Regions from separate parts of the Streptomyces sp. NPDC047981 genome, predicted to be linked through region 3. Evidence: riboswitches for the same ligand, from Rfam matches in the RefSeq annotation. Region 3 holds a riboswitch; each other region holds the start of a gene.

Region 1 (9,952 bases), on a different contig from region 3:
CAGATCAGATCGTCGACGACAGGAGTCGCTCTTGTTCCGTGTCCATCTCACCGACGTCACCAAGCGCTACGACGACCGGCTGGTCCTCGACCGGGTCTCCCTCACCGTCCGGCCCGGCGAGCGCGTCGGCGTCGTCGGCGACAACGGCTCCGGCAAGTCCACCCTCCTCCGGCTCCTCGCCGGCCTGGAGCGGCCCGACAACGGCACCGTCGCCGTCGAGGCCCCCGGCGGCCTCGGCCACCTCGCCCAGACCCTGGACCTCCCGGGTACGGCGACCGTCGGCGACGCCGTCGACCTCGCGCTCGCCGACGTACGGGAGCTGGAGCGGGCCATCCGGGCGGCCGAGGCGGAACTCGACCGCAGCGGGGACCTCGACGGCTACGCCGCGCTCCTCGCCGCGTACGAGGCACGGGGCGGCCAGGACGCCGACCGGCGCGTCGAGACGACGCTGCGGCAGCTCGGCGAGCGCGCGCCGCTCGACCGGGACCGCCCGCTCGCCACGCTCTCCGGCGGGCAGCGCTCACGCCTCGCGCTCGCCGCCACCCTCGCCGCCGACCCCGAACTGCTCCTCCTCGACGAGCCGACCAACGACCTCGACGACGAGGCCGTGAACTGGCTGGAGGAGCGGCTGCGCGCACACCGCGGCACCGTCGTCGCCGTCACCCACGACCGGGCCTTCCTCGACCGCGTCACCACCGCCGTCCTGGAGGTCGACCACGACCTGCGGACCGTACGCCGGTACGGCAACGGCTACGACGGCTATCTGACCGGCCGCGCCGCCGAACGGGCCCGCTGGGAGCGGGAGTACGAGGAGTGGCGGGCCGAGCTCGCCCGGTACTCGGCCCTCGCCGACGCGACCATCGACCGCTTCTCCGCCATCCCGCGCAAGGCCCCGGCCGCCTTCAGCGGGGCGGGCGCCTTCCGGGCCAGGTCACGGGCGCACGGCGCGATGAGCAGGATCCGGGCCGCCCGCGAGAGGCTGCACCGGCTCACCGAGAACCCGGTGGCCGCGCCCCCGGAACCGCTGCGGTTCACCGCCGCCTTCGAGGGCGAGGCGGCCGGCGCGGTCGCCCTGACCGACGTCCGGGTGGCGGGGCGCCTCGCACTGGACTCCCTGCACCTGGCCCCCGGCGAGCGGCTCCTCGTCACCGGCCCCAACGGCGCCGGAAAGTCCACCCTCCTGAAGGTCCTCGCGGGCGAACTCACCCCGGACAGCGGGACGGTGACGGCCCCGCGCCGGGTCGGGACGCTCCACCAGGACACCGCCCTGCCCGACGACCCGCGCACCGTGGCGGAGGCCTTCGGGGCGGGCCGGGAGGACGAGCTGCTGCGGCTCGGGCTCTTCACCGCCGCCGATCTGGCCGTACCCGTACGGGAGTTGTCCACCGGACAGCGCCGGAAGCTGGAACTGGCCCGCCTGGTCACCCGCCCTGCGGACCTGCTCCTCCTCGACGAACCGACCAACCACCTCGCCCCCGGCCTGGTGGAGGAGATGGAGGCCGCGCTCGCCCACTACCCCGGCACCCTGGTGATCGTCACCCACGACCGCAGGATCCGGACCGGCTTCCGGGGCCGCCGCCTCGAACTGACCCCGGAAGCCGTCGTGACCGCCTAGTCGTCGCCCTCCAGGTCGCCCTCCGACTCCAGGAACACCTGGCGCAGGGCGGCCAGGGTCTCGGGGTCCGGCTTCTCCCACATGCCGCGCGACTCGGCCTCCAGGAGGCGCTCCGCGATGCCGTGCAGGGCCCAGGGGTTGGCCTCCTTCAGGAAGGCCTGGTTCTCCGGGTCGAGGACGTACGTCTCGGTGAGCTTGTCGTACATCCAGTCGGCGACGACCCCGGTCGTCGCGTCGTAGCCGAAGAGGTAGTCGACCGTCGCCGCCAGCTCGAACGCGCCCTTGTAGCCGTGGCGGCGCATCGCCTCGATCCACTTCGGGTTGACCACGCGGGCCCGGAAGACCCGCGAGGTCTCCTCGACCAGCGTCCGGGTACGGACGGTCTCCGGGCGGGTGGAGTCGCCGATGTACGCCTCGGGCGCGGTGCCCGTGAGCGCGCGGACGGTCGCGACCATGCCGCCGTGGTACTGGAAGTAGTCGTCGGAGTCGGCGATGTCGTGCTCGCGGGTGTCCGTGTTCTTCGCCGCGACCGCGATCCGCTTGTACGCCGTCTCCATCTCGGCCCGCGCCGGGCGGCCTTCGAGCCCGCGGCCGTAGGCGTAGCCGCCCCAGACCGTGTACACCTCGGCGAGGTCCGCGTCCGTCCGCCAGTCGCGCGAGTCGATCAGCTGGAGGATGCCCGCGCCGTAGGTGCCGGGCCGCGAGCCGAAGATCCGGGTGGTCGCGCGCCGCTCGTCGCCGTGCTCGGCGAGGTCCGCCTGCGCGTGCGCCCGTACGTAGTTGTCCGCGGCCGGCTCGTCGAGCCCGGCGGCCAGCCGTACGGCGTCGTCGAGGACCCCGATGACGTGCGGGAACGCGTCCCGGAAGAAGCCCGAGATGCGCAGCGTGACGTCGATGCGCGGGCGGCCCAGCTCGGCGAGCGGGACCGGTTCCAGGCCGTTCACCCGGCGCGAGGCGTCGTCCCAGGTGGGGCGGACGCCCAGGAGGGCGAGCGCCTCGGCGACGTCGTCACCGGCCGTGCGCATCGCGCTCGTACCCCAGAGGGAGAGCCCGACGGAGGTGGGCCACTCGCCGTTGTCGGCGCGGTAGCGCGACAGGAGCGAGTCGGCGAGCGCCTGGCCGGTCTCCCAGGCAAGACGGGAGGGGACGGCCTTGGGGTCGACGGAGTAGAAGTTCCGGCCCGTCGGCAGCACGTTGACCAGGCCCCGGAGCGGAGAACCCGAGGGGCCGGCCGGGACGAAGCCGCCGTTCAGCGCGTGCACGGCGTGCGCGAGTTCGTCGGTCGTCGCGGCCAGGCGCGGGACGACCTGCTCGGCGGCGAACCGGAGCACGGCGGCCACGTCCGGGCCGTGCGCGGCGGCGACGCCCGCGACCGCGTCCACGGACCAGTCGGCGGCCTCCATCGCCTCGACGAGCGCGCGCGCCGTCGCCTCCGCCTCGTCGGCGGTGGTCCGGGTCGCGGCCGACTCGTCCAGGCCGAGCGCCTCGCGCAGACCCGGCAGGGCCTGCGTACCGCCCCAGATCTGCCGGGCGCGCAGGATCGACAGGACCAGGTTGACCCGCTCGGGCCCGGTCGGCGCCCCGCCGAGCACGTGCAGACCGTCGCGGATCTGAGCGTCCTTGACCTCGCAGAGCCAGCCGTCGACGTGCAGCAGGAAGTCGTCGAAGCCGTCGTCCTCGGGACGGTCCTCCATGCCCAGGTCGTGGTCGAGCTTGGCCGCCTGGATCAGCGTCCAGATCTGCGCCCGGATCGCCGGCAGCTTCGAGGGGTCCATGGAGGAGATCTGCGCGTACTCGTCGAGCAGCTGCTCCAGGCGCGCGATGTCGCCGTACGAGTCGGCGCGGGCCATCGGCGGCACCAGGTGGTCGACGAGCGTGGCGTGCACGCGCCGCTTGGCCTGCGTGCCCTCACCCGGGTCGTTGACGAGGAACGGGTAGACCAGCGGGATGTCACCGAGCGCCGCGTCCGGGCCGCACGCGGCCGACAGGCCGGCGTTCTTGCCGGGCAGCCACTCCAGGTTGCCGTGCTTGCCGAGGTGGACCATGGCGTCCGCCCCGAAGCCGCCGTCCTCGGCGCGCGCCGCGATCCAGCGGTAGGCGGCCAAGTAGTGGTGGGACGGCGGGAGATCGGGGTCGTGGTAGATCGCGATCGGGTTCTCGCCGAAGCCGCGCGGCGGCTGGATGAGGATCAGCAGGTTCCCGCGCCGCAGCGCGGCGAGGACGATGTCGCCCTCCGGGTTGCGGGAGCGGTCGAGGAACATCTCGCCGGGCGCGGGGCCCCAGTGCTCCTCCACGGCCTCCCGCAGCTCGGCCGGGAGCTGCGCGTACCAGCGCTTGTAGTCGGCGGCCGGGATGCGGACCGGGTTCTTGGCCAGCTGCTCCTCGGTCAGCCAGTCCTGGTCGTGGCCGCCTGCCTCGATCAGGGCGTAGATCAGCTCGTCGCCGTCGCCGGAGACGATCCCCGGGATGTCGGCCTCGGCCCCGAAGTCGTACCCCTCGGCGATCAGCCGCCGCAGCAGCGCGACGGCGGAGGCGGGGGTGTCCAGGCCGACCGCGTTGCCGATCCGGGAGTGCTTCGTCGGGTACGCGGAGAGGACGAGCGCGAGCTTCTTCTCCGCGTTCGGGATGTGCCGCAGCCGGGCGTGGCGGACCGCGATCCCGGCGACGCGGGAGGCCCGCTCGGCATCGGCGACGTACGCGGGGAGCCCGTCCTCGTCGATCTCCTTGAAGGAGAACGGCACGGTGATCAGGCGGCCGTCGAACTCGGGCACGGCGACCTGGCTGGCGGCGTCCAGCGGGGAGAGCCCCTCGTCGTTCTCCTCCCAGGCGGCCCGCGAGCCGGTGAGGCAGAGCGCCTGCAGGATCGGCACGTCGAGGGCGGCGAGCGCGCCCGCGTCCCAGGCGTCCTCGTCGCCGCCCGCCTGTGCCTCGGCCGGCTTCGTGCCACCGGCGGCGAGGACGGTGGTGACGATCGCGTCCGCGCGCTTCAGCGTCTCGATCAGCTCGGGCTCGGGGGCGCGCAGGGAGGCCACGTAGAGCGGCAGGGGGCGGGCGCCCGCGTCCTCGATCGCCGAGCAGAGGGCGTCGACGAAGGCGGTGTTCCCGCTCATGTGGTGGGCGCGGTAGTAGAGCACCGCGATGGTCGGGCCCTCGGTCGTCCGGGCCGTGCGCTCCAGCGGGCCCCAGGTGGGCGCGGCGGCCGGGGCCTCGAAGCCGTGGCCGGTCAGCAGCAGGGTGTCGGCGAGGAACCGGGCCAGCTGCTCCAGGTTGGCCGGGCCGCCGTGCGCGAGGTAGGCGTGGGCCTCGGTGGCGACGCCGACGGGGACGGTGGAGGCCTCCATGAGCTGGGCGTCGGGGGCCTGTTCGCCGGAGAGCACGACGACCGGCTTCCCGGCCGCGCGCACGGCCGTCAGGCCCTCCTCCCACGCCCGCAGCCCGCCGAGGAGGCGGACGACGACGAGGTCGGCCTCGTCGAGGAGCCCGGGCAGGTCGTCCGGGGCGAGCCGGGAGGGGTTGGCGAACCGGTAGGCGACCGGGCCGCCGGCCGCGCGGGCGCTGAGCAGGTCGGTGTCGGAGTGCGACAGCAACAGAATTCGCATGCGTGCGCAGGCCTTCCTCGGGGTTGTCCGCGCCCCGGGTGGTCGTGTGGGTTGGGGCCTCCCCTGCTCGAGCGAAGCCGAGAGCTTGGGGAAGGGAGTTCCTGACTCACCGGGACCCTTGCGGGGCCCGGCTCACAGTGGCGGGACCGCGCCGGATTCTCACCGGGCTTCCTCCCCGGGGTCCTGGGACCCCATGCCGATCTGCATAGTAGATCGTGCGTCCGCCGGGCCGGTCTGGCCCGTCGGCGTCGTGGGTATGCTCGCCGCCATGCCGCCCACCCCACCCGCACGTCCCAACCCGGGCGAACCGCCCGTACGGGACCGTGGTGACGCCTGCCCCGGGGCGCTTCGACTGCACGCCGCCGACGACGGACGTCTGGCCCGACTGCGGCTGCCCGCAGGGTTGTTGACGACTCATCAGGTACTGGTTCTGGCCTCGGTGGCCGAGGAGCTCGGGGACGGGCGGGTCAGTGTCACGTCCCGGGGGAACGTGGAGCTGCGCGGGCTCGGCGAGGCCTGTGGCGCGGCGCTGGCCGAGCGGCTCTCGGGCGCCGGACTGCTGCCCTCCGAGACCCATGAGCGGGTCCGGAACATCGTGGCCTCCCCGGCGGCCGGACTCGACGGACTCGGCCACGGAGACGTGCAGTTGTGGGCCCGCGAACTGGACGCGCTGCTGTGCGCCCGGCCGTGGACGGCGGCCCTGTCCGGCCGGTTCCTCTTCGCCCTGGACGACGGGCGGGGCGATGTGGCGGGGCTCGGCGGAGATGTGACGTTGATCGCAGAAGGCCCGTCGGTACGGGTACGGGTGGGGGGCCAGGACGTCCGGGTCGGCGCCGCCGACGCGCCCCGGGCCGCGCTCGCCGCCGCCGGGGCCTTCCTGGCCGCCGCCCGCACCGCCGGGAACGGCGCCTGGCGCGTACGGGAGCTGCCCGAGGGGCACGCCCCGGACCTGCCCGGCGCGCTCGCGGGCGCCGGGATCACGGCGGTCATGGCGGTCCCGGCGATCCCTGCGCTCCCGACGGTCCCTGTGCTCCCGGCGGTCATGGCGGTCCCGGCGGTCCCGGCGGTCCCGGCGGTCATGGCGGTCCCGGCGGTCCCGGCGGAGCCCGCGACGGCCGCCGAGCCCGAGTCCGGGGGGACGGGCGCCCATCCCAAGCCCGCGACGGCCGCCGAGCCCGCGCCCGGAACGGTCACCGAGCCCCTACCGGCCATGGACCCTCCACCCGCCGGGCCGCCCGCCCCCGGGCCCCTCGGCGACCAGGCCCTCCACGTACTCGCGCCCCTCGGGCGGCTGACCGCCGACCAGTTGCGGGCGCTCGCCGCGAGCGGCGGCGAGGTGCGGCTCACGCCCTGGCGCGGGGCCGTCGTCACCGGCCTCGCCGACCCGGGCGCCGTCGCGGCCCGGCTGCGCGAGCTCGACGCCCACGGTCTCGTCACCGACCCCCGCTCTCCCTGGGCCGGGGTCGGCGCCTGCACCGGGCGCCCCGGCTGCGCGAAGTCCCTCGCGGACGTGCGCGCCGACGCCACCCCGGGCAGCGGCCACGGCCCCGGCGGGCTGCCCGTGTACTTCTCCGGGTGCGAGCGGCGCTGCGGCCACCCGCACGGCGCCTGGGTCGACGTCCTCGCCACCGGCGACGGCGCGTACCTGGTCGACGGCGTCCCCACCCCCCGTACCGCCCTGCCCGACGCCGTCGCGGCGGCCCGCGTCCCCACAGCAACCACGAGATGAGCGAGAGCAGCAGGATGTTCGACTACGAGAAGGACGGCACGGAGATCTACCGCCAGTCCTTTGCCACGATCCGCGCCGAGGCGGACCTCGCGGGTCTGCCCGCCGACGTCGCCCAGGTCGCCGTCCGCATGATCCACGCCTGCGGCATGACCGACCTGGTCGCCGACCTCGCGTACTCCCCGCAGGTCGTCTCCCGGGCCCGCGCCGCCCTGCGCGCGGGCGCGCCGATCCTCTGCGACGCGCAGATGGTCGCCAGCGGTGTCACCCGCAGGCGGCTGCCCGCCGACAACGAGGTCGTCTGCACGCTCTCCGACCCGTCCGTGCCCGCGCTCGCCGCCGAACTCGGCACCACCCGCAGCGCCGCCGCCCTCGAACTCTGGCGCGACCGCCTCGAAGGTTCCGTCGTCGCCATCGGCAACGCGCCCACCGCGCTCTTCCACCTCCTGGAGATGGTCGCCAAGGGCGCCGGGAAGCCCGCCGCCGTCCTCGGCATACCCGTCGGCTTCATCGGCGCCGCCGAGTCCAAGGACGCCCTGGCGGCCCAGACCCTCGGCCTCGACTACCTCGTCGTCCGCGGCCGGCGCGGCGGCAGCGCCATGACCGCCGCGGCGATCAACGCCCTCGCCCACGAAGCGGAGATCCAGGCATGAGCACCCCCGGCACGCCCACCACAGGAAAGCTGTACGGGGTCGGCCTCGGGCCCGGCGACCCGGAGCTGCTCACGCTCGCCGCGGTCAAGGCCATCGCCGCCGCCGACGTGATCGCGTACCACTCGGCCCGGCACGGCCGGTCCATCGCCCGCTCGATAGCGGCCGAGCACATCCGGGCCGACCACATCGAGGAGCGGCTGATGTACCCGCTCACGGTCGAGACCACGGACCACCCCGGCGGCTACCGCGGCGCGCTCGACGACTTCTACGAGCAGGCCGCCGCCCGGCTCGCCGCGCACCTGGACGCCGGCCGCACGGTCGCCGTGCTCGCCGAGGGCGACCCGCTCTTCTACGGCTCGTACCAGCACATGCACAAGCGGCTCGCGGACCGCTACGACACCACCGTCATCCCCGGGGTGACCTCGGTGAGCGCCGCCGCCGCCCGGCTCGGGGAGCCGCTGTGCGAGGCCGAGGAGGTCCTGACGATCGTCCCCGGCACCCTGCCGGAGGACGAGCTGACGGCCCGGCTCGCGGGCACCGACTCGGCGGTCGTGATGAAGCTCGGCCGGACGTTCCCGACCGTGCGGCGCGCCCTGGAGCGGGCGGGCCGGCTGGAGGACGCGCGGTACGTGGAGCGGGCGTTCATGGCGGGCGAGCGGACCGGGACCCTGGCGGACGTGGACCCGGAGACGGTCCCGTACTTCTCGGTCGCCGTGCTGCCCTCCCGGATCGACCAGGCCCCGCCGGCACGGGAGCGGGGCGAGGTCGTCGTCGTCGGCACGGGACCGGCGGGCGCGCCCTGGCTGACGCCCGAGTCGCGCGGCGCGCTCGTCAACGCCGACGACCTCGTCGGCTACACCACCTACCTCGACCGGGTCCCGGTGCTGCGCCCCGGGCAGCGGCGGCACGGCTCGGACAACAAGGTCGAGTCCGAACGCGCCGAGTTCGCGCTCGACCTGGCCCGGCGCGGGCACCGGGTCGCGGTCGTCTCGGGCGGCGACCCGGGCGTCTTCGCCATGGCGACGGCGGTCCTGGAGGTCGCCTCCGAGGAGCGGTACGCGGACGTCCCGGTGCGGGTCCTGCCGGGGGTGACGGCCGCGAACGCGGCGGCTGCCGCCGCGGGCGCCCCGCTCGGCCACGACTACGCCACGATCTCGCTCTCCGACCGGCTCAAGCCCTGGGAGGTCATCGCCGCCCGGCTGCGCGCGGCGGCCGAGGCGGACCTGGTCCTGGCGCTGTACAACCCGGGCTCCAAGTCCCGTACGCACCAGGTGGCGGCCGCCCGTGAGCTGCTGCTCGAACTCCGCTCGCCCGAGACGCCGGTGGTCGTCGCGCGGGACGTCGGCGGCCCGGAGCAGTCGGTGCGGGTGGTGACCCTGAAGACGCTGGAGCCGAGCGAGGTCGACATGCGCACGCTGCTGCTGATCGGCTCGTCGCAGACACGGGCGGTGGAGCGCGCCGACGGCCGCACGATCACCTGGACGCCCCGGCGCTACCCGGAGGCCTGACGCGTCAGGTCAGGCCTCGGCACGCACACGGACCCAAGCGGCGGCCTCCGTGACGGAGGCGGCCGTTTCCACGCCCTCAGGGACGGGCGGGCGGCGGACGACGACCACCGGGACGCCGGCCTCGCGGGCGGCGCGGAGCTTGGGGGCGGTCGCGGCGCCGCCGCTGTCCTTGGTGACGAGGACGTCGACGCGGTGGCGGCGCAGCAGCTCCCGCTCGCCCTCCAGCGTGAACGGGCCCCGGTCCAGGAGGACTTCGGTGCGGGCGGGCATCGGCGGCTCGGGCGCGTCGACGGAGCGGACCAGGAACCACTCGGGGCGGTCGGCGAAGGCGGCGAGCCCCATGCGGCCTGTCGTCAGGAACACCCGGTCCCCCAGCCGGTCCAGGGCCCGCGCGGCCTCGGCCAGGGAGCCGACCGGGTGCCAGTCGTCCCCGGCCTCCGGGACCCAGCCGGGGCGGCGCAGGGCCAGCAGGGGAACATGGGCGGTGGCGGCCGCCCCGGCCGCGTTGAAGCTGATGGTCTCCGCGAAGGGATGGGTGGCGTCGATGACCGCGTCCACGTGGTGCTCGCGCACCCAGGCCACGAGCCCGTCCACGCCGCCGAACCCGCCGATCCGGACCTCACCGGCGGGCAGCCGGGGCGCGGCGACGCGGCCGGCGAGGGAGCTGGTGACGCGTACGGTGCCGCCGTCCGTGCCGTGCAGGCGCTCGGCGAGGGCGCGGGCCTCGCTGGTCCCGCCGAGAATGAGTACGTGCACGGGAGCCACGGGAGTCATGGGAGTCACGGGGGTCCCTTCGTGAGTGCGGGCGGCGGGCGAGACGCCCAACTCAAGCACACCGGTCTGCGGCCCGG
Region 2 (9,952 bases), on a different contig from region 3:
GGTGCCCGCCCATGGCTTCCCCGGTGCTCGACGCGCGGACCGCCGCGTCCCCCGACAAGGCCGGGCCGTCCCCCCGGCGCACGCGCGCGTGGGCCCTGCCGGAGGTCCGCTGGGCGGCGCTGTCCGCCCTCGCCTTCCTGCTCGCCCTGCCCCTCGACCTGGCCGGAGCCCCTGCCTGGGCCTGGGGCCCGCTCTACGCGGTCTGCTACGCCGCCGGCGGCTGGGAACCCGGCCGGGAGGGCCTCGCCGCGCTGCGGGAGAAGACCCTCGACGTCGACCTGCTCATGGTCGTCGCCGCCCTCGGCGCCGCGGCGATCGGCCAGTACCTCGACGGTGGTCTGCTCATCGTCATCTTCGCCGTCTCCGGCGCCCTGGAGGCGCTGGCCACCCGCCGCACCGCCGACTCCGTGCGCGGACTCCTCGACCTCGCACCCGCCCGGGCCGTCCGCCTCACGGGCGCCGGGAGGGAGGAGCCGGTGGACGTCGCCGACCTGCGGGTCGGGGACACCGTCCTCGTACGACCGGGGGAGCGGCTGCCCGCCGACGGCACCGTGCTCGACGGAGCGAGCGACGTCGACCAGGCCGGCATCACCGGCGAGCCGCTGCCCGCCCCCAAGGCGCCGGGCGACGAGGTCTTCGCCTCCACCCTCAACGGCACGGGCGCGCTGCGGGTACGGGTCGACAAGGACGCGGCCGACTCCGTCGTCGCCCGGATCGTCGCCCTCGTCGAGGAGGCCAGCGCCACCAAGGCGCCCACGCAGCTCTTCGTCGAGAAGATCGAACAGCGCTACTCCGTCGGCGTCGTCGTCGCCACCCTCGCGCTCTTCGTGATCCCGCTCGCCCTCGGCGCCGACCTGACCCCCACCCTGCTGCGCGCCATGACCTTCATGATCGTCGCCTCGCCCTGCGCGGTCGTCCTCGCCACCATGCCACCGCTGCTCTCCGCCATCGCGACCGCCGGCCGGCACGGCGTCCTCGTCAAGTCGGCCGTGGTCATGGAACGCCTGGGCGCGGTCGACCGGGTCGCGCTGGACAAGACCGGCACCCTGACCGAGGGCGCGCCACGCGTCACCGGCGTCGAGGGCGACGAGCGGGCGCTCGCCCTCGCCGCCGCGGCCGAACTGCCCAGCGAACACCCGCTGGCCCGCGCCGTGGTGGCCGCCGCACGCGCGCGTGGGCTGCGCGTTCCCGAAGCGAGCGACTTCGCCTCGATCCCGGGCGAGGGCGTACGGGCGACGGTCGAGGGGCGGGAGGTACGGGTGCGCCGCGCGCCGGGCGAACACGCCGACACGGCCGTCGAGGTCCTCGTCGACGGCACCCGCGTCGCCGTCCTCGCCCTCGCCGACCGGCTCCGTGACGGCGCCCCCGAGGCGGTGGCCGCGCTGACCCGCCTCACCGGCGTCACGCCCACCCTGCTCACCGGCGACAACGCGGGCGCGGCGGCCAGGATCGCCGAGCGGACCGGCATCACCGACGTGCGCTCCGGGCTCCTGCCCGAGGACAAGGTCGCGGTGGTACGGGAGTGGGAGCGGACCGGCGCGCGGGTCCTGGTGGTGGGCGACGGCGTCAACGACGCCCCCGCCCTGGCCGCCGCGCACAGCGGCATCGCCATGGGCCGGGCCGGCTCCGACCTGGCCCTGGAGACCGCGGACGCCGTGGTCGTACGCGACGAACTGGCCGCCGTTCCCGCCGTCGTGGCCCTCTCCCGCCGCGCCCGCCGCCTGGTCGTGCAGAACCTGGTGATCGCGGGCACCTGCATCGCCGCCCTGGTCGTCTGGGACCTGGTCGGCCACCTGCCGCTCCCGCTCGGTGTGGCCGGACACGAGGGCTCCACGGTCCTGGTGGGCCTCAACGGCCTGCGCCTGCTGCGCGACGCGGCCTGGCGCAAGGCCTCCGCGGAAGGGCGTCCCCGGACGCCGTGACGCGCTCAGTCCTCCAGCTCGGCGAGCGCGTGGGTCAGCCACTCCACCCAGAAGCGCTCCAGGTCGATCCCGCCCCGCAGGACGAGGTGGCGCAGCCGGTCGGGTTCGGTCTCCCTGCGGGCGGCCGGGAAGTCCCGTGCCTCGATCGCCAGGTACTCCTCCCACTGCTTCCGGTGCAGATCGAGATGGCGGCGCAGCTCCGCGCGCATGCCCGGCGCCCCGACCACCGCCGCCGCGCGCATCCGGAGCAGGAGGGCGGAGCGGAGCGGCTTGGGGTCCTCGGTCCGGGCGACCCAGTCGGCCAGCTCGGTGCGGCCCGCGGGCAGCACCTCGTACTCCTTCTTCTGGCCACGCGCCGGCACCGGAGCGGGCAGGGCCCTGATGTGCCCCGCCTGCTCCAGCTTGCCCAGCTCGCGATAGATCTGCTGGTGCGTCGCCGACCAGAAGTAGCCGATCGACCGGTCGAAGCGGCGCGTCAGTTCGAGGCCCGAGGACGGTTTCTCGAGCAGCGCCGTGAGGATCGCGTGCGGGAGGGACATGCCCGCATCCTAGATTCGGCCCGCCGACGCGATCACAGGGTGGCGGCGAGCCGCGTGCCCTGGTCGATCGCGCGCTTGGCGTCCAGTTCGGCGGCCACGTCCGCGCCGCCGATGAGGTGCGCCGTGCGGCCCGCGGCGAGCAGCTCCTCGTACAGACCGCGGCGCGGCTCCTGGCCGGTGCACAGGACGACGGTGTCGACCGGCACGATCCGTGACTCGCCGTCGACGGTGAGGTGCAGGCCCTCGTCGTCGATCCGCTCGTACGCCACGCCCGCGACCATCGTGACGCCCCGGTGCTTCATCTCCGCGCGGTGGATCCACCCGGTGGTCTTGCCGAGACCGGCGCCGACCTTGGAGGTCTTGCGCTGCAGCAGGTGGACCTGGCGCGGCGGCCGGGGCCGCTCCGGGGCCCGCAGCCCGCCCCGGCCCTCGTACGAGGTGTCGACGCCCCACTGCTTGAAGTACGTCTCGGGGTCCTGGCTCGCGCCCTCGCCGCCGTCCGTCAGGTACTCGGCGACGTCGAAGCCGATGCCGCCCGCGCCGAGGATCGCGACGCGCTCGCCGACGGGCGCGCCGTCGCGCAGGACGTCGAGGTAGCTGACGACGCTCGGGTGGTCGACGCCCTCGATCTCCGGGGTGCGCGGCGTGACGCCGGTGGCGACGACGATCTCGTCGTACCCCTCCAGGTCGCCGGCCTCGACCGGGGTGTTCAGCCGGACCTCGACGCCGCGCGCGTCCAGCTGGACGCGGTAGTAGCGGAGCGTCTCGTCGAACTCCTCCTTGCCGGGGACGCGCTTGGCGATGTTGAGCTGCCCGCCGATCTCGTCGGCCGCGTCGAACAGGGTGACCGCGTGGCCGCGTTCGGCGGCGGAGACGGAGAAGGCGAGACCGGCCGGGCCCGCGCCGACGACGGCGATCCGCTTGGCGAGCCGGGTGGGGGAGAGGACCAGTTCGGTCTCGTGGCAGGCGCGCGGGTTCACCAGACAGGAGGTGATCTTCAGGCTGAAGGTGTGGTCGAGGCAGGCCTGGTTGCAGCCGATGCAGGTGTTGATGGTGTCGGCGCGGTCCGCGGCGGCCTTGGCGACGAAGTCGGGGTCGGCCAGGAAGGGGCGGGCCATGGAGACGATGTCGGCGCGGCCCTCGGCGAGGATCCGCTCGGCGACCTCGGGGGTGTTGATGCGGTTGCTGGTGACGAGCGGGATGCTCACCGAGCCCATCAGCTTCTGGGTGACCCAGGTGTACGCGCCGCGCGGGACGGAGGTCGCGATGGTCGGGATGCGGGCCTCGTGCCAGCCGATGCCCGTGTTGATGATGGTCGCGCCGGCGGCCTCGATCTCCTTCGCGAGGGAGACGACCTCCTCCAGCGTGGAGCCGCCGGGCACCAGGTCCAGCATGGAGAGGCGGTAGATGACGATGAAGTCCTCGCCGACCTGCTCGCGGATCCGGCGGACGATCTCCAGCGGGAAGCGCACGCGGTTGGCGTAGCTGCCGCCCCAGCGGTCGGTGCGGTGGTTGGTGGCGGCCGCGATGAACTCGTTGATGAGGTAGCCCTCGGAGCCCATGACCTCGACGCCGTCGTACCCGGCCTCCTTGGCGAGCTCGGCGCAGCGGGCGTAGTCCTCCACCGTCCGCTCGACCTCGGCGTCGGTCAGCTCGTTCGGTACGAAGGGGCTGATCGGCGCCTGGATCGCGCTCGGGGCGACGAGCCCGGGGTGGTAGGCGTACCGGCCGAAGTGAAGGATCTGCATGGCGATCCGCCCGCCCTCGGCGTGCACGGCGTCAGTGATCTGCCGGTGCTCGGCGACCTCCTCCTCGGTGGTCAGCTTGGCCCCGCCGTCCCACGGGCGGCCCGCCTCGTTCGGGGCGATGCCGCCGGTCACGATGAGCCCGACACCGCCGCGGGCGCGCTCGGCGTAGAAGGCGGCCATGCGCGCGAACCCGTTCTCGGTCTCTTCGAGACCGACGTGCATGGAACCCATGAGCACCCGGTTGGGCAGGGTGGTGAACCCGAGGTCGAGCGGGCTCAACAGGTGCGGGTACGGGGTCGCGGCCGGGGTCGGGTTCATGGGGGCGCCTCCTCGCGCAGGATCGTCCCCCCTGTTCTAAGTGACCCCGACCCCGTTATGCAACTAGTTGCAGAAGGCTGGTCGAGTGATCTGTACTACTACTCGGTAACCGCCGTCTCCGCCCACACGGCGAGCTCCTCCGCCGTACGCGGACCGGGCGCGTCCGGGGCGAGCAGCCCATGGGACCGGAGGAGACGGGTGACCGCCATGCCCCAAGGCCGCCGCAGCCGCGCCGCGTCGAGCAGGGCGTCGTCGGCGAGCAGCTCCTCGATCGGCCCGGTCCGCAGGCCCTCCGGAGTGAGGACGGCGGCCTCGTCCGCCCAGCGCAGGGCCAGGTCGACGTCGTGCGTCGCCATCACCACCGTCGTGCCCGCGTCTCGCAGCCGGCCGAGCACCTCCAGGAGCCGTTCCTGCCCGTGCGGATCGAGCCCCGCGGTCGGCTCGTCCATGATCAGGACCCGGGGGCGCATCGCGACGGCGCCCGCGATCGCGGCCCGCTTCCGCTGCCCGTACGACAGCAGATGCGTCGGCCGGTCCTCCAGCGCGACGATGTCCAGCGCCTCCAGCGCCTCGCGCACCCGGAGCCGTACCTCCTCCTCCGGAAGCCCCAGGTTCATCGGGCCGAACGACACGTCCTGCCCGACCGACGCGGCGAAGAGCTGGTCGTCCGGGTCCTGGACCACGAGCTGCACCGTCGTCCGCAGCCGCGTCAGCCCCTTCCGGTCGTACGACACCTCCGCACCGTCCAGCCGGAGCGCGCCGCCGCCGCAGCGCAGGCCACCGCTGAGCAGCCGCAGCAACGTCGTCTTGCCGCCGCCGTTGCGGCCGAGCAGCGCGAGCGCCCGGCCCTCCGGCACGGCGAAGTCGACACCGTCGAGGATCAGCGGCCCGTCCTCGTAGGCGAACGTGGCTTTCACCAGTTCCACGACAGGGGGTGCGGGACTCACGGCAGTGACCTTTCCAGGACGAGAGTGAGGACGACGAGTCCGGTGAGCAGGCCGGCCGTCGAGGCGAGGAACCGGCCCGAGACCGCCGCCTCGGGCACCAGGACGCGCAGCGTCCCGTCGTAGCCCCGCCCGGCGAGCCCGGACTGCAGCCGCTGGGCCCGGTCGAAGGCGCGGACGAACGAGGTCGCGCCGAGCCCGGCGAGCGAACGCCAGGTCGCCGCGCGGGTCGTCAGCCCCAGCCGGGCGGCCTGCGCCTGCCGGATCTTGGACATCGTGTCCAGCAGGAGGAAGCTGATCCGGTACATCACGAGCGCCACATCCACCACCGGCGCCGGCACCCCCGCCCGCACGAGCCGGGGCAGCACGTCCGACACGGGCGTGGTGAAGGCGAACAGCAGCACGCCCAGGGACGCCGACGAGGTCCGCAGCAGCAGCTCACCGGCGTGGACGGGGCCGTCCTGCGCGAGCACGACGAGACCCCGCGCCCCGCCCACCTCGAAGAGGAGCGGGATCGCGCCCGTCACACAGAAGCCCAGCGGGATGCGGAACGCGCGCCACAGCTGACGCCCCGGCACGCCCGCCGGACCGAGCAGGACGGCCAGGGTGGCCGCCGCGACCAGGACGGCACCCGGCCACGGCGGCAGACAGACCGCGCACAGCGTGAGACCGAAGCCGAGCGCGGCCTTCTCGCACGGATGACGGCGGCGCCAGCGACTGCTGTGCGCCGCCGCGTCGATCGGCAGCACCGGCGGCTAGACGTCGTCGCCGGACGACGCCGACCGCAGCGCCTTCGCCTCGGCGCGCGCCTCCCCCTGCTTGCGGCCCCGGTGCACACCGAAGTAGTACGCCAGCACGCCCGCGCCGAGCGCGGCCTGAAGGGAGAAGAGCGCCGACTCGATCTCGCCGGACGGAGGCTCGTAGAGCGGGCTGAACCACGGCTCGTAGTCGGGAGCGATCTCCGTGATCGCCGCCTCCGCCTCGCCGTCCGCGCCGGCGAACGGCTCCTCCTTGTGGTCGCCGAGGCCCAGGACCAGCGGCAGCACCGCAAGGGCCGCGACGACGAGCAGGAGCAGGGAGTTGATCTTCGCGTTCCGGCTCATCAGGCGCTCGCCTCCGCCTTCTCGTTCTTCTTGCGGGACGGGAGCAGCACCCCGAGCCGGGTCAGGTCGGCCTTGCTGGACTGCGTGAGCAGCCGCATCACGAGGACGGTCAGCAGACCCTCGCTGACGGCGAGCGGCAACTGCGTGACCGCGAAGATGGAACCGAACTTGGCCAGCGCGCCGACCACACCGCTGCCCGGGTCGGGGAAGGCCAGCGCGAGCTGGACGCTGGTGACGCAGTACGTCGACAGGTCGGCGACGAACGCGCCGAAGAACACGCTCACCATGAGCGGCACGTCGAACCGGCGCAGCAGCCAGTACGTACCGAATCCGGCCCACGGCCCGACGATCGCCATCGAGAAGACGTTGGCGCCGAGCGTCGTGAGCCCGCCGTGCGCGAGCAGCAGCGCCTGGAACAGCAGGGTGATCGTGCCAAGGACCGCCATCACCGGCGGACGGAACAGGATCGCGCCCAGGCCCGTGCCGGTCGGGTGCGAACAACTGCCCGTGACCGACGGGATCTTGAGGGCCGACAGGACGAAGGTGAACGCGCCGGACGCGCCGAGCAGCAGGGTGGACTCGGGGTTGGCCTTGACCTCGCGGGTCAGCGCGCGAACGCCGTGGACGACGAAGGGAGCGGACGCGACGCCCCAGGCGGCCGCGTGCACAGGGGGCAGATACCCCTCGGCTATATGCATGGTTGGGAGACCCTCTCCAGCACCTCGTGGATGGACAACGCACCTTGGCCGGTCTCCTGGCTGACGGGTCATGCCGCCGCGGCTCCGCCTTCCCACACCACCGTGGTCTCCCACGGCGGTCCAGTGGCTTCCCCGGAGGGATGGAGCCGGACTTCCCGATCACAGTGGCGAGGGCCGCACCGGTACCGCACCGGTTTCCCGTACACCAAGGCGCTGTGACATTAGTGGGTTGACCAGGTACATCACAACACGGGTGCGCCCCTGGACGGTGTGTGACGGATCTCCCGCGCGCCCCCTGCCCGCCCCTCCTGCCCCTGGTGCGCGCTCACTCCTTCCGGTACGTGTACGCCTCCGCCGCCGCGGCCGACACCGCGTCCAGGTCCCCGCCCGCGCTCGCCGTCACGAGCGCGGCGACGGCGCCCTCCACCAAGGGCGCGTCCACGAGCCGCGCGCCCTCGGGCAACTCGTCGCCCTCGGCGATGAGCGCCTTCACTGTCAGTACGGCGCTCCCGAGGTCGACGAGGAGAGCCACCCCGGCGCCCCCGTCGACCGCCTTGGCCGCCTCGACGATCCGCTCGGAGCTGGTGCCGAGCCCTCCGTCCGGGGTGCCTCCGGCGGCGGCGACCGGCGCGGTCGCCCCGCCGCCCGCGAGGCCCCGGGCGAGGGCGGCGACGGAGTCGGCCACCGCCGCGCTGTGCGAGACCAGCACGATGCCCACCTGACCGGTCATGCGGCGGCCACCTCCGCGAGCGCGGCGATCAGCAGCGCCGACGAGGTGGCCCCGGGGTCCTGGTGCCCGACCGAACGCTCGCCCAGATAGCTCGCCCTGCCCTTGCGCGCCCGCAGGGGTACGGTCGCCAGGGCGCCGGCCTCCGCCGCCTCCCGGGCGGCGGCGAAGGAGTCGCCGAGGGCCTCGGCCGCGGGCACCAGCGCGTCCAGCATCGTCTTGTCGCCCGGCTGGGCCCCGCCCAGCTGAGCGACGCCGGCAACCCCTGCGGTCAGCGCCGCCGCCAGCTCCTCCCGCGTCACCGCCCCGGCCTCGCCGAGCGCCTTGCCGGTGCGGCGCAGCAGCGTCCCGTAGAGCGGCCCGGACGCGCCGCCGACGGTGGAGATCAACTGTCGCCCGGCCAGGACGAGTACGGCCCCCGGGGTCTCCGGCTGCTCCTTGCCGAGGATCTCCGTCACGGCGGCGAACCCCCGCTTCAGATTGGCGCCGTGGTCGGCGTCGCCGATAGCCGAGTCGAGCTCCGTGAGCCGGTCGGCCTCCCGGTCCACGGCGACGGCGGCTGCCGCCAGCCAGCGACGGAAGAAGGCTCCGTCGAACAGCTCCACGCCTTCCCCGCCTTCGTCGTCCCCACCCTGGCTCATGTCACGACCCGCTTCCTCGTGCACCCCGGACATCTCCCTCACCGGCCCCAGCGCAGGGCGGCCGTCTGCACCGGCGCGTCCCAGAGCCGCAGCAGTTCCTCGTCGGCCTCGCAGAGCGTCACCGAGCAACCGGCCATGTCGAGCGAGGTCACGTAGTTGCCGACCAGCGTGCGGGCGACGGGCACACCGCGCTCGGCCAGCACCCGTTGCACCTCGGCGTTGAACCCGTACAGTTCGAGCAGCGGCGTGGCCCCCATCCCGTTCACCAGGGCGAGCACAGGACCGGACGGCCGCAGATCCTCCAGGACGGCGTCCACGGCGAAGTCGGCGATCTCGCGCGAGGTCATCATCGCCCGTCGCTCGCGCCCCGGCTCACCGTGAATGCCTATCCCCAACTCCAGCTCTCCCTCGGGCAGTTCGAACGTCGGACTGCACTTGGCCGGCGTGCTGCACGCGCTCAGCGCCACACCGAAGCTCCGCGACCGCTCGTTCACCCGCCGGGCGATCGACTCGACCCGCTCCAGGGGTGCCCCCTCCTCGGCAGCGGCCCCGGCGATCTTCTCCACGAAGAGCGTCGCCCCGGTGCCGCGCCGCCCGGCCGTGTACAGACTGTCCGTCACGGCCACGTCGTCGTTCACCAGCACTTTGGCGATCTGGATGCCCTCGTCCTCGGCGAGTTCGGCGGCCATCTCGAAGTTGAGGACGTCACCGGTGTAGTTCTTGACGACGAACAGCACCCCGGCCCCACTGTCGACCGCGGCGGCGGCCCGCACCATCTGATCGGGCACGGGCGAGGTGAACACCTCCCCGGGACAGGCGGCCGCCAACATCCCGGGCCCCACGAACCCCCCGTGCAACGGCTCGTGCCCGGACCCACCCCCGGACACGAGCCCCACCTTCCCGGCGACGGGCGCGTCCCGCCGCAGCACCACGCGGTTCTCGACATCGACGGTCAGCTCGGGATGCGCGGCGGCCATACCCCGCAGCGCGTCGGCGACGACGGTCTCCGGAACGTTGATCAGCATCCTCACGAGTGTCTCCTCGGGATTCCGGCGGAAGGGTTCATTTGCTGGGTCTTCGCAGGTCATGCCGTGGCGGATGGAGGGGGTAGTCGTGATCCCTCTCCCGGGCAGTATCGACGTTGCCGCGGCGAAGGTCACGTGGGCAAGGCTGAAGTCGAGCAGGTGCATTCTCGCCCGGCCGTGGAACAGCTCGGAGGCCCACTGGCGGCGATCGCCGGCCGGCCCTGCGACGTCCCGAACGGTCACCGGAGCACTGGTACTGACCTCAGCGGCGTACATCTCGAAGGGAG
Region 3 (9,952 bases):
ACCCTCCTCACGCGCGGCGAGGTCGATCTCGTCGTGGCGACGTACGCGATCACGGACCGGCGGGCCCAGCAGGTCGACTTCGCGGGCCCGTACCTCACGGCCCACCAGGACGTCCTGCTCCGGGCCGACGACACGCGGGTGACCAGCGTCGGCGATCTGAACGGGAAGCAGGTCTGCTCGGCCACCGGATCGAGCTCGGCCCAGAACATCCCGACGAAGATCGGCCCGGACGCGGCCGTGGTCGAACGGAGCACGTACGCCGAGTGCGTGCAGGCATTGGAATCCTGGGCGGTCGACGCCGTCACCACGGACAACGCGCTGCTCGCCGGCTACGCCGCGCAAGCCACCTACGCGGGCAAGTTCCGACTCGCGGGTTTCCGGCTGACCGACGAACGCTACGGCGTCGGCCTGCCGAAGGGCAGCCCGCTGCGCGCGCGGGTCGACACGGCACTCGAGGCCATGGTGGCGGACGGCTCGTGGGCGAAGGCCGTGGAGAAGAACCTGCCCCTGCTCCGGGCGACGGATTCCGGCACGTCACCGACCGGTTGAGGCGGCCGGTCGGACACCCGGCAGAACGCCCCTAGGCTCCGGTGCCCTCCGCCGCTTCCCGCGCGATGCGGTCGAACTGCGCGCCCATCGCCTCGGCGAGCGCCTGGGCGGCGGACAGCGGCCGGACCATGACGGTGAACTCGTCGATCCGTCCTTCCTCGTCGAAGTGGAGGAAGTCGCAGCCCTGGATCCGGCGGCCGTTCACCGTCGCGCCGAAGACGAGGGCGTGGTCGCGGCCGTCGGGGTTGGCGATCTCGCGCTCGTAGGCGAAGTCCTCGAAGACCCTCATCACGCCGCGCAGGATCGCGGCGGTGATCGCCTTGCCGGCGTACGGCTTGAAGGCCACGGGGCTGGTGAAGACGACGTCCTCGGCGAGCAGGGCCTCGATGGCGGCCGCGTCACGGTTCTCGACGGCCTTGCGGAACGGGTGCATGCGCCCTCGCATTACTCAACTAGTTGAATAGGTTGAGAGGAGGCTAGGGCCCGGGCTCGACCCTGTCCACCCCCGGCTTCGCGCCTCACGGGGTCAGGACGACCTTGCCGTTCACCGTCCCCGACTCGGCCAGTCGCATCGCGTCGGCGACCCGGCTCAAAGGCAGTTCGGCCGCGACCGAGGCCGTGATCTCGCCACGGCGCATCGCGTCGAAGACCTGCCCGAGGTCGGCGCGCAGGCGGGCGCGGAAGCGGTTCCTGGCGAAGGCCCGGCCGCCCCATACGTTGTAGAAGTACGCGCGGCGGCCGTTGGGCAGCGCATGCCAGACCCACACCCGGCCGAGGATCTTGAGCACCGGCCACTGCTTCGACCCCGAGTCGTCCCGGGTCGCGGCGCTGCCGTACGAGACGAGGGTGCCGCCCTTCGCGAGCAGCCGCCAGGAGTCGACGACGCTGCGGCCGCCGATGTGGTCGAAGACCGCGTCCACCCCACCGGGCGCCAGTTCCCGCACACGGGCCGGCACATCCTCGGCCCGGTAGTCGACCGGAGTGACGCCGAGCCGCCGCAGCGCCTCGTGGTGACGGGCGGAAGCGGTGCCGATGACGTTCACCCCGGCGCTGCGCGCGAGCTGGACGAGCACGGTGCCGACGCCACCGTTGGCGCCGTGCACGAGGACGGTCCGGCCGGCCCGGATCCGGGCCTTGCGGTGCAGCATCTGCCAGGCCGTGATCCCGTTGACGACGGCGGTCTCCGCCTCGGCGGCCCCGAGGCCCGCCGGCACGGGGACGACATCGGCGGCGTCGAGCAGGACGTGACTGGCCCAGCCGCCCGTCTTGGTCAGCGCGGCGACCCGGGTGCCGAGCAGGTCCTGGCCGACCCCGACACCCACGGCGGTGACGGTGCCGACCAGGTCGTACCCCGGGACAAAGGGGAACGGCGGCTGGTCGTAGTACCGACCCCGGCGCATCTGCTGCTCCGCGAAGGAGACCCCGGTCGCCTCCATGGCGACGAGCACCTGCCCCTCCCCGGCCGCCGGAACCGGCCCGTGCCGCAGCTGGAGCCCCTCGGGCTCCACCGCGCCGGGCAGGACGACCTCTACTCGTTCGACGACGCTCATGACGACCGACCTCCGTGTGTCGACGGCGCGGCCCCTGATGGGCTACGCGGTATCGCTTCCGTTACAGGGTATAACCACCACTCGCGGAACCGTCAACCCTTCACGCGAGTGATAGCCTCTAACCAACTGGCAGCGCGGGAGGAACCATGACGGACACGGAGACCGGCGGGACGCCACGGGAGCGGTACCGCAACCAGGTGCGGGCGGAGGTCAAGCAACTGGCCTGGGAGCAGATCGCGGCCGACGGCGCCTCGGCTCTCTCGCTCAACGCCATCGCCAAGAAGATGGGCATGAGCGGCCCCGCGCTGTACCGCTACTTCGCGGGCCGGGACGAGCTGATCACCGAACTCGTCCGGGACGCGTACCGCAGCCTCGCCGACACCGTCGGCCAGGCCGAGGACGCGGGCGCCGACCTCGCGGGCCTGGCCCGCGCGCTGCGCCGCTGGGCCCTCGCCGACCCGCACCGCTACTTCCTCGTGTACGGCACACCCGTGCCCGGCTACCACGCACCGGACGAGATCACCGGCATCGCGAGCGAGATCATGAGCGCGCTCCTGCGGGCCGGTGAGTCGGCGGGCTCGACGGACCCCTTCGCCACGGCGATGGCCTTCTGGACCCGTCTCCACGGGGTGCTCTCGCTCGAACTCGCGGGCCACTTCACGGGAATGGACGTGTCACCGGAAGCCCTCTTCGAGAGCGAGATCGCGACGCTCGGCCGTTGGCCCGCCGCGCGACCGGAGGCCCCCGCGACGACAGCAGACGGCCGACGACCGACGTCCGGCGAGTGACGTCCGGCGGGTGACGTCCGGCGGGTGACGTCCGACGGATTCAGCGGGCCACCGGGTACGGCACGAAGGTGCCGCTGTTCTGGTCGATCCGCAGCGGGAGGCCGAGCGGAGGCACCGCCCGCTGGGGACAGTCGAGCCGTTCGCAGAGTCGGCAGCCCATCCCGATCGGGGTGGCCGCCGCCGCGTTGTCGAGGTCGAGGCCGTCGGAGTACACCAGCCGTGCGGCGTGGCGGAGTTCGCAGCCCAGACCGATCGCGAAGGTCTTGCCGGGCTCGCCCCAGCCGCCGCGGTGCCGGGTGACGGCGCGGGCCGTCCACAGATACCGCCGGCCGTCGGGCATGGCCGCGATCTGGACATGGATGCGCCCCGGGGCGGCGAACGCCTCGTACACGTTCCACAGCGGGCAGGTGCCACCCGCGCGGGAGAAGTGGAAGCCGGTCGCCGACTGCCGCTTGGACAGGTTGCCGGCCCGGTCGACGCGGACGAAGGAGAAGGGCACCCCGCGCAGCCGGGGCCGCTGCAGGGTGCTCAGCCGGTGGCAGACCGTCTCGTGGCCGAGGCCGAAGTGGTCGGTGAGCCGCTCGATGTCGTACCGGAACTCCTCGGCGACGGCGTGGAAGGAGCGGTACGGGAGGATCAGCGCCGCCGCGAAGTAGTTGGCGATCCCGATGCGGGCCAGGGCGTGGGCGGGCGAACCCGCATCGAAGTCCTCGGCCGCGTGCCGGTCGAGTTCCGCGTCCCACTCCAGCAGGGCGAGTTGGGTCGCCATGCGGAAGGCACGCTGCCCGGGGCGCAGGCGCGGGGAGAGGTGCAGGGTCCGCGTCGTCCCGTCGTAGTGGTGCAGGCGGTCGCCGGTCTCCGTGGCGAGCCGCACGCCGTGGGCGTCGGCGAGACGCGTCGTCAGGGCCCCGACGACCTCGCCCGGCCGGATGCCGATCTCCGCGGCCAGGCCTTCGGCCCCGAGGTCGATGTCGTGCAGGTAGTTCTGCCGGCGGTAGAAGAAGTCCCTGATCTCCTCGTGGGCGGAGCGCGGCGACTCCCCGGCGCCGTGCCGGCCGTCGGTGACGTCCGCCAACTGCTCGGACAACGCCTGGTTCCGGCGGCCGAGTCGGACCAGGACCCGGGCGACGTCAGGCATCCGTGAGGCCAGTTCGGCCAGTTCGGAGGGGGCGACGCGGGACGCGCCCAACTCCCCCGCGAGCGCCTCCCGGAGGTCCGCGACGAGCCTGCCGGTGTCCCGCTCGGAGAAGAAGGCCGGGTCGACGCCGAAGGTCTCGGTGAGCCGCAGCAGCACGGGCACGGTGAGCGGGCGGGAGTCGTGCTCCATCTGGTTCAGATAGCTCGGCGAGATTCCCAGGGTCCTGGCCAGCTCCGCCTGACTCATCCGGCGCTCCTCGCGCAGCCTCCGCAGCCGCGCCCCCGCGTACGTCCTGCCCACCGCGCGCTCCCCTCCGCCCCCGGGACTCCGCGTCCGGGTCATGCGCAGCGTACGCCACCGGGCACGCTTCGCACCCTTCGCAATCTTGGCGATCCGGCGTCCGAAGATTCGCAGAACTTGGCAGGACTCCACGATTGATGGCACGCGGTGCCAGTGCCAGAGTCGAGGTGCGGCCCGCCGGACCCCACCGGTCCAGAGCGGGGAGCCGGGACCCGATTCACGCCCTGATGTCGGCAGTTCCGGCGCCGAGACGGACCGGAGCGGCCAGATTGCTCATCTCCGCCTCCCCGGGCACCGGCGGGCCGCGAACCATCGACAGACACTGCGTGCCACTCCCTGGAAGGACCACACAGCGGATTGGCAAACACAACAAAGCAGGGAGACGGTGACGATCATGACCGAGACGACGAAGCCGACCGCCGCGCAGCTCGCAGAGCGCTGGGCGACCGACCCGCGCTGGGCCGGCATCGAGCGCACGTACACCGCCGAGGACGTGCTGCGGCTGTCCGGCAGCGTCCGTGAGGAGCACACCCTGGCCCGGCGCGGCGCCGAGCGGCTCTGGCGGCAGCTGCACGACCTCGATTACGTCCACGCGCTCGGCGCCCTCACCGGCGGCCAGGCCGTCCAGCAGGTCCGCGCCGGCCTCCAGGCCATCTACCTCTCCGGATGGCAGGTCGCCGCCGACGCCAACCAGGCCGGTCACACCTACCCCGACCAGAGCCTCTACCCCGTCAACTCCGTTCCTCAGGTGGTCCGTCGGATCAACAACGCCCTGCTGCGGGCCGACCAGATCGCGACCGCCGAGGGCGGCACGGACACGACGGACTGGCTCGCTCCGATCGTCGCCGACGCCGAAGCCGGGTTCGGCGGCCCGCTCAACGCCTTCGAGCTGACGAAGGCGATGATCGCGGCCGGCGCGGCGGGCATCCACTACGAGGACCAGCTCGCGTCCGAGAAGAAGTGCGGCCACCTCGGGGGCAAGGTCCTCGTCCCGACCTCCCAGCACATCCGCACGCTCAACGCGGCCCGGCTCGCCGCCGACATCGCGGACACCCCGACCCTGATCGTCGCCCGCACCGACGCGCTCGCCGCGACGCTGCTGACCAGCGACATCGACGAGCGCGACGCCCCGTTCGTCACCGGCGAGCGCACCTCGGAGGGCTTCCACCACGTCCAGAACGGCATGGGCCCGGTCATCGCCCGCGGCCTGGCCTACGCCCCCTACGCCGACCTCATCTGGGTCGAGACGGGCACCCCGGACCTGGCGCAGGCGCGGGAGTTCGCCGAGGCGATCCACGCGCGGTACCCGGACCGGATGCTCGCCTACAACTGCTCGCCGTCCTTCAACTGGAAGGCGGCCCTGGACGACGACCAGATCGCCAAGTTCCAGCGCGAACTGGGCGCGATGGGCTACAAGTTCCAGTTCATCACGCTGGCCGGCTTCCACTCCCTCAACCACGGCATGTTCGACCTCGCCCGCGGTTACGCCGAGCACGGCATGACGGCCTATGTCGACCTCCAGGAGCGGGAGTTCGCCGCGCAGGCCCAGGGCTTCACCGCCGTCCGGCACCAGCGCGAGGTCGGCACGGGCTACTTCGACCTGGTCTCCACCGCCGTGAACCCCGCGTCCTCCACCACGGCCCTGACCGGCTCCACGGAGGAGGAGCAGTTCCACTAGGGCCGACATCGGTCCGCCGGACCCGGCACCGGGTCCCGTCCGGCCCGGCACCGGGCCGCGTCGGGCGGCCCGGCCCCGGGTCACGTCCCGCCTCCCTCAGGTCCCACCCCAGGAGAATCCGATGCCCACCACCGCGCCGACCCACCGCGTCCGCGTTCTCGCCGCACCGGGTGACCGGCACGCCGAGATCCTCACCCCCGCCGCCCTGGACTTCGTCGGGAAGCTGGCGGAGGCGTTCGGCGAACGCCGACTGGACCTGATGAAGGAGCGCCGCCGCCAGGCCCTGCGCCTGGCCGGCGGGGCCCCGCTGGTCTTCTCCCCGGTCACCTCCGCCGTCCGCGACGACCCCAGCTGGCGCGTCGCCCCTCCCGCCCCCGGGCTGACCGACCGGCGGGTCGAGATCACCGGACCGCCGGACCGCCGCATGGCGGTCAACGCCCTCAACTCCGGCGCCCGCGTGTGGATGGCGGACTTCGAGGACGCCACGGCGCCCACCTGGGAGAACATCGTCGGGGGCCAACTCGTCCTGCGCGACGCGATCGACCGCAGCATCGACTTCACCACCGCCGACGGCAAGGAGTACCGGCTCGCCGACCTCGACCGGCTCGCCACGATCGTCGTCCGGCCGCGCGGCTGGCACCTTCTGGAGGAGCACCTCGAGTTCGACGGTGCCCCGGTGCCCGCCTCGCTCGTCGACTTCGGCCTGTACTTCTTCCACTGCGCGCATCGCCAGATCGACGCCGGCCACGGCCCGTACTTCTACCTCCCGAAGCTGGAGAACCGGTACGAGGCCCGACTGTGGAACGACGTGTTCCTGCTCGCACAGGAGCTCCTCGGCATGCCCCGGGGCACGGTCCGCGCCACCGTGCTCATCGAGACGATCACGGCCGCGTTCGAGATGGAGGAGATCCTCTACGAGCTGCGCGAGCACAGCTCGGGTCTCAACGCGGGCCGCTGGGACTACCTGTTCAGCCTGATCAAGACCTTCGGCCACCGCACCGACTTCCTCCTGCCCGACCGGGGTCAGGTCACCATGACCGCCCCGTTCATGCGGGCCTACACCGAGCTGCTCGTCCGCACCTGCCACCAGCGGGGCGCGCACGCCATCGGCGGGATGGCGGCCCAGGTGCCGAGCAGGGACCCGGCCGCCCACGAGGCGGCACTCGCCAAGGTGCGCCTCGACAAGGAGCGGGAGGCGGAGGACGGTTTCGACGGCTCCTGGGTCGCCCATCCGGGGCTCGTCCAGGTCTGCCGCAAGGCGTTCGACGGGGTCCTCGGCGACCTGCCGGACCAGATCCACCGGACTCGGGACGACGTGGAGGTCACCCCGGCGGACCTGCTGTCGGTACGCCGGATCAGCGGACCGCCCACCCGGGAGGGCATCCGCACGAACATCTCGGTCGCGCTCGGCTACTTCGCGGCCTGGCTGCGCGGCCAGGGCGCCGTCGCCCTGGACGGTCTGATGGAGGACGCGGCGACCGCCGAGATCGCCCGCGTGCAGATCTGGCAGTGGGTGCGGCACCGGCTGATCGACCGGGAGACCGTCGTTCGGCTGCTCGACGAGGAGCTCGACACGCTCGGCGCCCAGTACCCGTGGGCCCCGCTGGAGGAGGTGCGGGCGATGCTCGAACGGAACGCCCTCAGCGGCGAACTGCCGCTCTTCTTCACCCCGGACGCCTACTCCCGCCACCTCGTGCGGCACGCGGAGCCCCGCTCGTGAGCGAGGGGACCCCGCCCCTCGGCGGAGGGGCCGGCGTCGACGGCGTGTCTCGGTTCACCATCCGCATGGTGGACTTCGCCCGTCACGACGCCGTCCGGCCCCTTAGGGTGGCCGGTGCAGCTGGTTCGCCCCGTCCGCCAGGCGGGATGCGTCGTAAGAGGGAACCCGGTGGGAATCCGGGACTGCCCCGCAGCGGTGAGCGGGAACGACCGCCGTCATACGCACTGGACCCGTACGGGTCTGGGAAGCGACGGCCAGTAGGTGCCCGCCGGTTCGATCCGGCGAGCGTGCCCGCGAGTCCGAAGACCTGCCCGTTGCCCGCACGCGGACGATTCCGCGCGCGGACATCCCGGTGACCTCGAGGGCGGGTCGGCGACCACACCAGACGGAGACCCGCGCGTCCGCGCGAGGCCGGCCGTCCGGTCCGTCACCCCTTCGCGCTCTCGTCCCGTCCCCGGGATCTCAGGGATTCATCTCGCGAAGGAGATCTCCGTGACCACCAGGACCGCAGCCGCGGCAGCACGGGCCACCGTGTACGGCTACCCCCGTCAGGGGCAGCACCGGGAACTGAAGAAGGCCGTCGAGGGCTACTGGAAGGGCCGCGTCACCGCCGACGCCCTCCGGGCCACCGCGGCCGACCTGCGCCGTTCGAACTGGCGGCAGCTGGCCGAAGCCGGCCTCCACGAGGTGCCGACCGGCGACTTCTCGTACTACGACCACGTGCTGGACACCAGCGTCATGGTCGGCGCCATCCCCGACCGCCACCGCGCCGCCGTCGACTCCGACCGCCTCGACGGCTACTTCGCGATGGCCCGCGGCACGCAGGACGTCGCGCCGCTGGAGATGACCAAGTGGTTCGACACCAACTACCACTATCTGGTGCCCGAGTTGGGCCCGGACACCGTCTTCACCGCCGACTCCACCCAGCAGGTCGCCGAGCTGAGGGAAGCCCTCGCGATCGGCCTGACGGCGCGTCCGGTCCTCGTCGGCCCGATCACCTACCTGCTCCTCGCCAAGCCGGCCCCCGGAGTGGCCGCCGACTTGGAGCCGCTCACTCTCCTCGACCGGCTGCTGCCCGTCTACGCCTCGGTCCTCGCCGACCTCCGCGCGGCGGGCGCGGCCTGGGTCCAGCTCGACGAGCCGGCCCTCGTCCAGGACCGCACCCCGGCCGAGCTGAACGCCGCCGCCCGCGCCTACCGCGAGCTCGGTGGCCGCACGGACCGGCCGAAGCTGCTGGTCGCGTCGTACTTCGACCGGCTCGGCGAGGCCCTCCCCGTCCTCGCCAAGGCGCCCGTCGAAGGGCTCGCCCTCGACTTCACGGGAACCGCCGCCGCCAACCTGGAGGCCCTCGCGGCCGTGGGCGGGCTGCCCGGCAAGCGACTGGTCGCGGGCGTCGTCGACGGACGCAACGTCTGGGTCGCCGATCTGGCGAAGTCCCTGACGACCCTCGGCACCCTGCTCGGCCTCGCCGACCGGGTCGACGTCGCGGCCTCCTGCTCGCTGCTGCACGTGCCCCTCGACGCCACCGCCGAGCGGGACATCGACCCGCAGATCCTGCGCTGGCTCGCCTTCGCCCGGCAGAAGACGGCCGAGGTCGTCACCCTCGCCAGGGGCCTGTCCCACGGCACGTCCGCGATCACCGCCGAACTGGCCGCCAACCGGGCCGACCTGGCCTCGCGCGCGGAGTCGCCGCTCACCCGCGACCCGGCCGTGCGCGCCCGTACCGGCGCGGTCTCCGCCGCCGACACCCGCCGCTCCCGGCCGTACGCCGAGCGGGCCGCCGCCCAGCACGCCCACCTCGGCCTGCCCCTGCTGCCGACGACCACCATCGGCTCCTTCCCGCAGACCGCCGAACTGCGGACCGCCCGCGCCGACCTGCGGGCGGGCCGGATCGACACGGCCGATTACGAGGAGCGGGTCAAGGCCGAGGTCCGGGAGGTGATCGCGTTCCAGGAGAAGGCGGGCCTGGACCTCCTGGTGCACGGCGAGCCCGAACGCAACGACATGGTGCAGTACTTCGCCGAGCAGCTGACCGGGTACCTCGCCACGCGCCACGGCTGGGTGCAGTCCTACGGCACCCGCTACGTCCGGCCCCCGGTCCTGGCCGGTGACATCTCCCGCCCCGCGCCGATGACGGTGCGCTGGACCACGTACGCGCAGTCCCTGACCCACCGCCCGGTCAAGGGCATGCTGACGGGGCCGGTCACCATGCTCGCCTGGTCCTTCGTC

What was found. A riboswitch is a leader RNA that binds a small molecule or an ion and turns the genes downstream of it on or off. The one in region 3 is predicted to bind cobalamin.
Region 1: it holds a riboswitch for cobalamin, as region 3 does, so the genes downstream of both, cobN (cobaltochelatase subunit CobN) here and metE (5-methyltetrahydropteroyltriglutamate--homocysteine S-methyltransferase) in region 3, are expected to answer to the same signal.
Region 2: it holds a riboswitch for cobalamin, as region 3 does, so the genes downstream of both, AB0E14_RS17125 (energy-coupling factor ABC transporter permease) here and metE (5-methyltetrahydropteroyltriglutamate--homocysteine S-methyltransferase) in region 3, are expected to answer to the same signal.

The regions. Positions count from the first base shown of each region.
Region 1 covers NZ_JBEZNQ010000018.1:71,100-81,051, reverse strand. The annotation lists gene abc-f (ribosomal protection-like ABC-F family protein) at 32-1,615, shown strand; gene cobN (cobaltochelatase subunit CobN) at 1,612-5,214, opposite strand; cobalamin riboswitch at 5,291-5,424, opposite strand; gene AB0E14_RS13650 (cobalamin biosynthesis protein CobG) at 5,483-6,943, shown strand; gene AB0E14_RS13645 (precorrin-8X methylmutase) at 6,958-7,593, shown strand; gene AB0E14_RS13640 (precorrin-2 C(20)-methyltransferase) at 7,590-9,101, shown strand; gene AB0E14_RS13635 (cobalt-precorrin-6A reductase) at 9,111-9,857, opposite strand; gene AB0E14_RS13630 (cobalt-precorrin-5B (C(1))-methyltransferase) at 9,897-9,952, shown strand, end outside.
Region 2 covers NZ_JBEZNQ010000025.1:48,981-58,932, forward strand. The annotation lists gene AB0E14_RS17095 (heavy metal translocating P-type ATPase) at 12-1,922, shown strand; gene AB0E14_RS17100 (PadR family transcriptional regulator) at 1,928-2,461, opposite strand; gene AB0E14_RS17105 (NADPH-dependent 2,4-dienoyl-CoA reductase) at 2,494-4,527, opposite strand; gene AB0E14_RS17110 (ATP-binding cassette domain-containing protein) at 4,626-5,474, opposite strand; gene cbiQ (cobalt ECF transporter T component CbiQ) at 5,471-6,220, opposite strand; gene AB0E14_RS17120 (energy-coupling factor ABC transporter substrate-binding protein) at 6,227-6,574, opposite strand; gene AB0E14_RS17125 (energy-coupling factor ABC transporter permease) at 6,574-7,272, opposite strand; cobalamin riboswitch at 7,301-7,525, opposite strand; gene AB0E14_RS17130 (PTS fructose transporter subunit IIA) at 7,598-8,002, opposite strand; gene dhaL (dihydroxyacetone kinase subunit DhaL) at 7,999-8,598, opposite strand; gene dhaK (dihydroxyacetone kinase subunit DhaK) at 8,679-9,671, opposite strand.
Region 3 covers NZ_JBEZNQ010000056.1:450-10,401, forward strand. The annotation lists gene AB0E14_RS27880 (glutamate ABC transporter substrate-binding protein) at 1-549, shown strand, start outside; gene AB0E14_RS27885 (nuclear transport factor 2 family protein) at 581-982, opposite strand; gene AB0E14_RS27890 (medium chain dehydrogenase/reductase family protein) at 1,068-2,099, opposite strand; gene AB0E14_RS27895 (TetR/AcrR family transcriptional regulator) at 2,246-2,887, shown strand; gene AB0E14_RS27900 (short-chain fatty acyl-CoA regulator family protein) at 2,928-4,325, opposite strand; gene aceA (isocitrate lyase) at 4,720-6,003, shown strand; gene aceB (malate synthase A) at 6,125-7,723, shown strand; cobalamin riboswitch at 7,878-8,032, shown strand; gene metE (5-methyltetrahydropteroyltriglutamate--homocysteine S-methyltransferase) at 8,216-9,952, shown strand, end outside.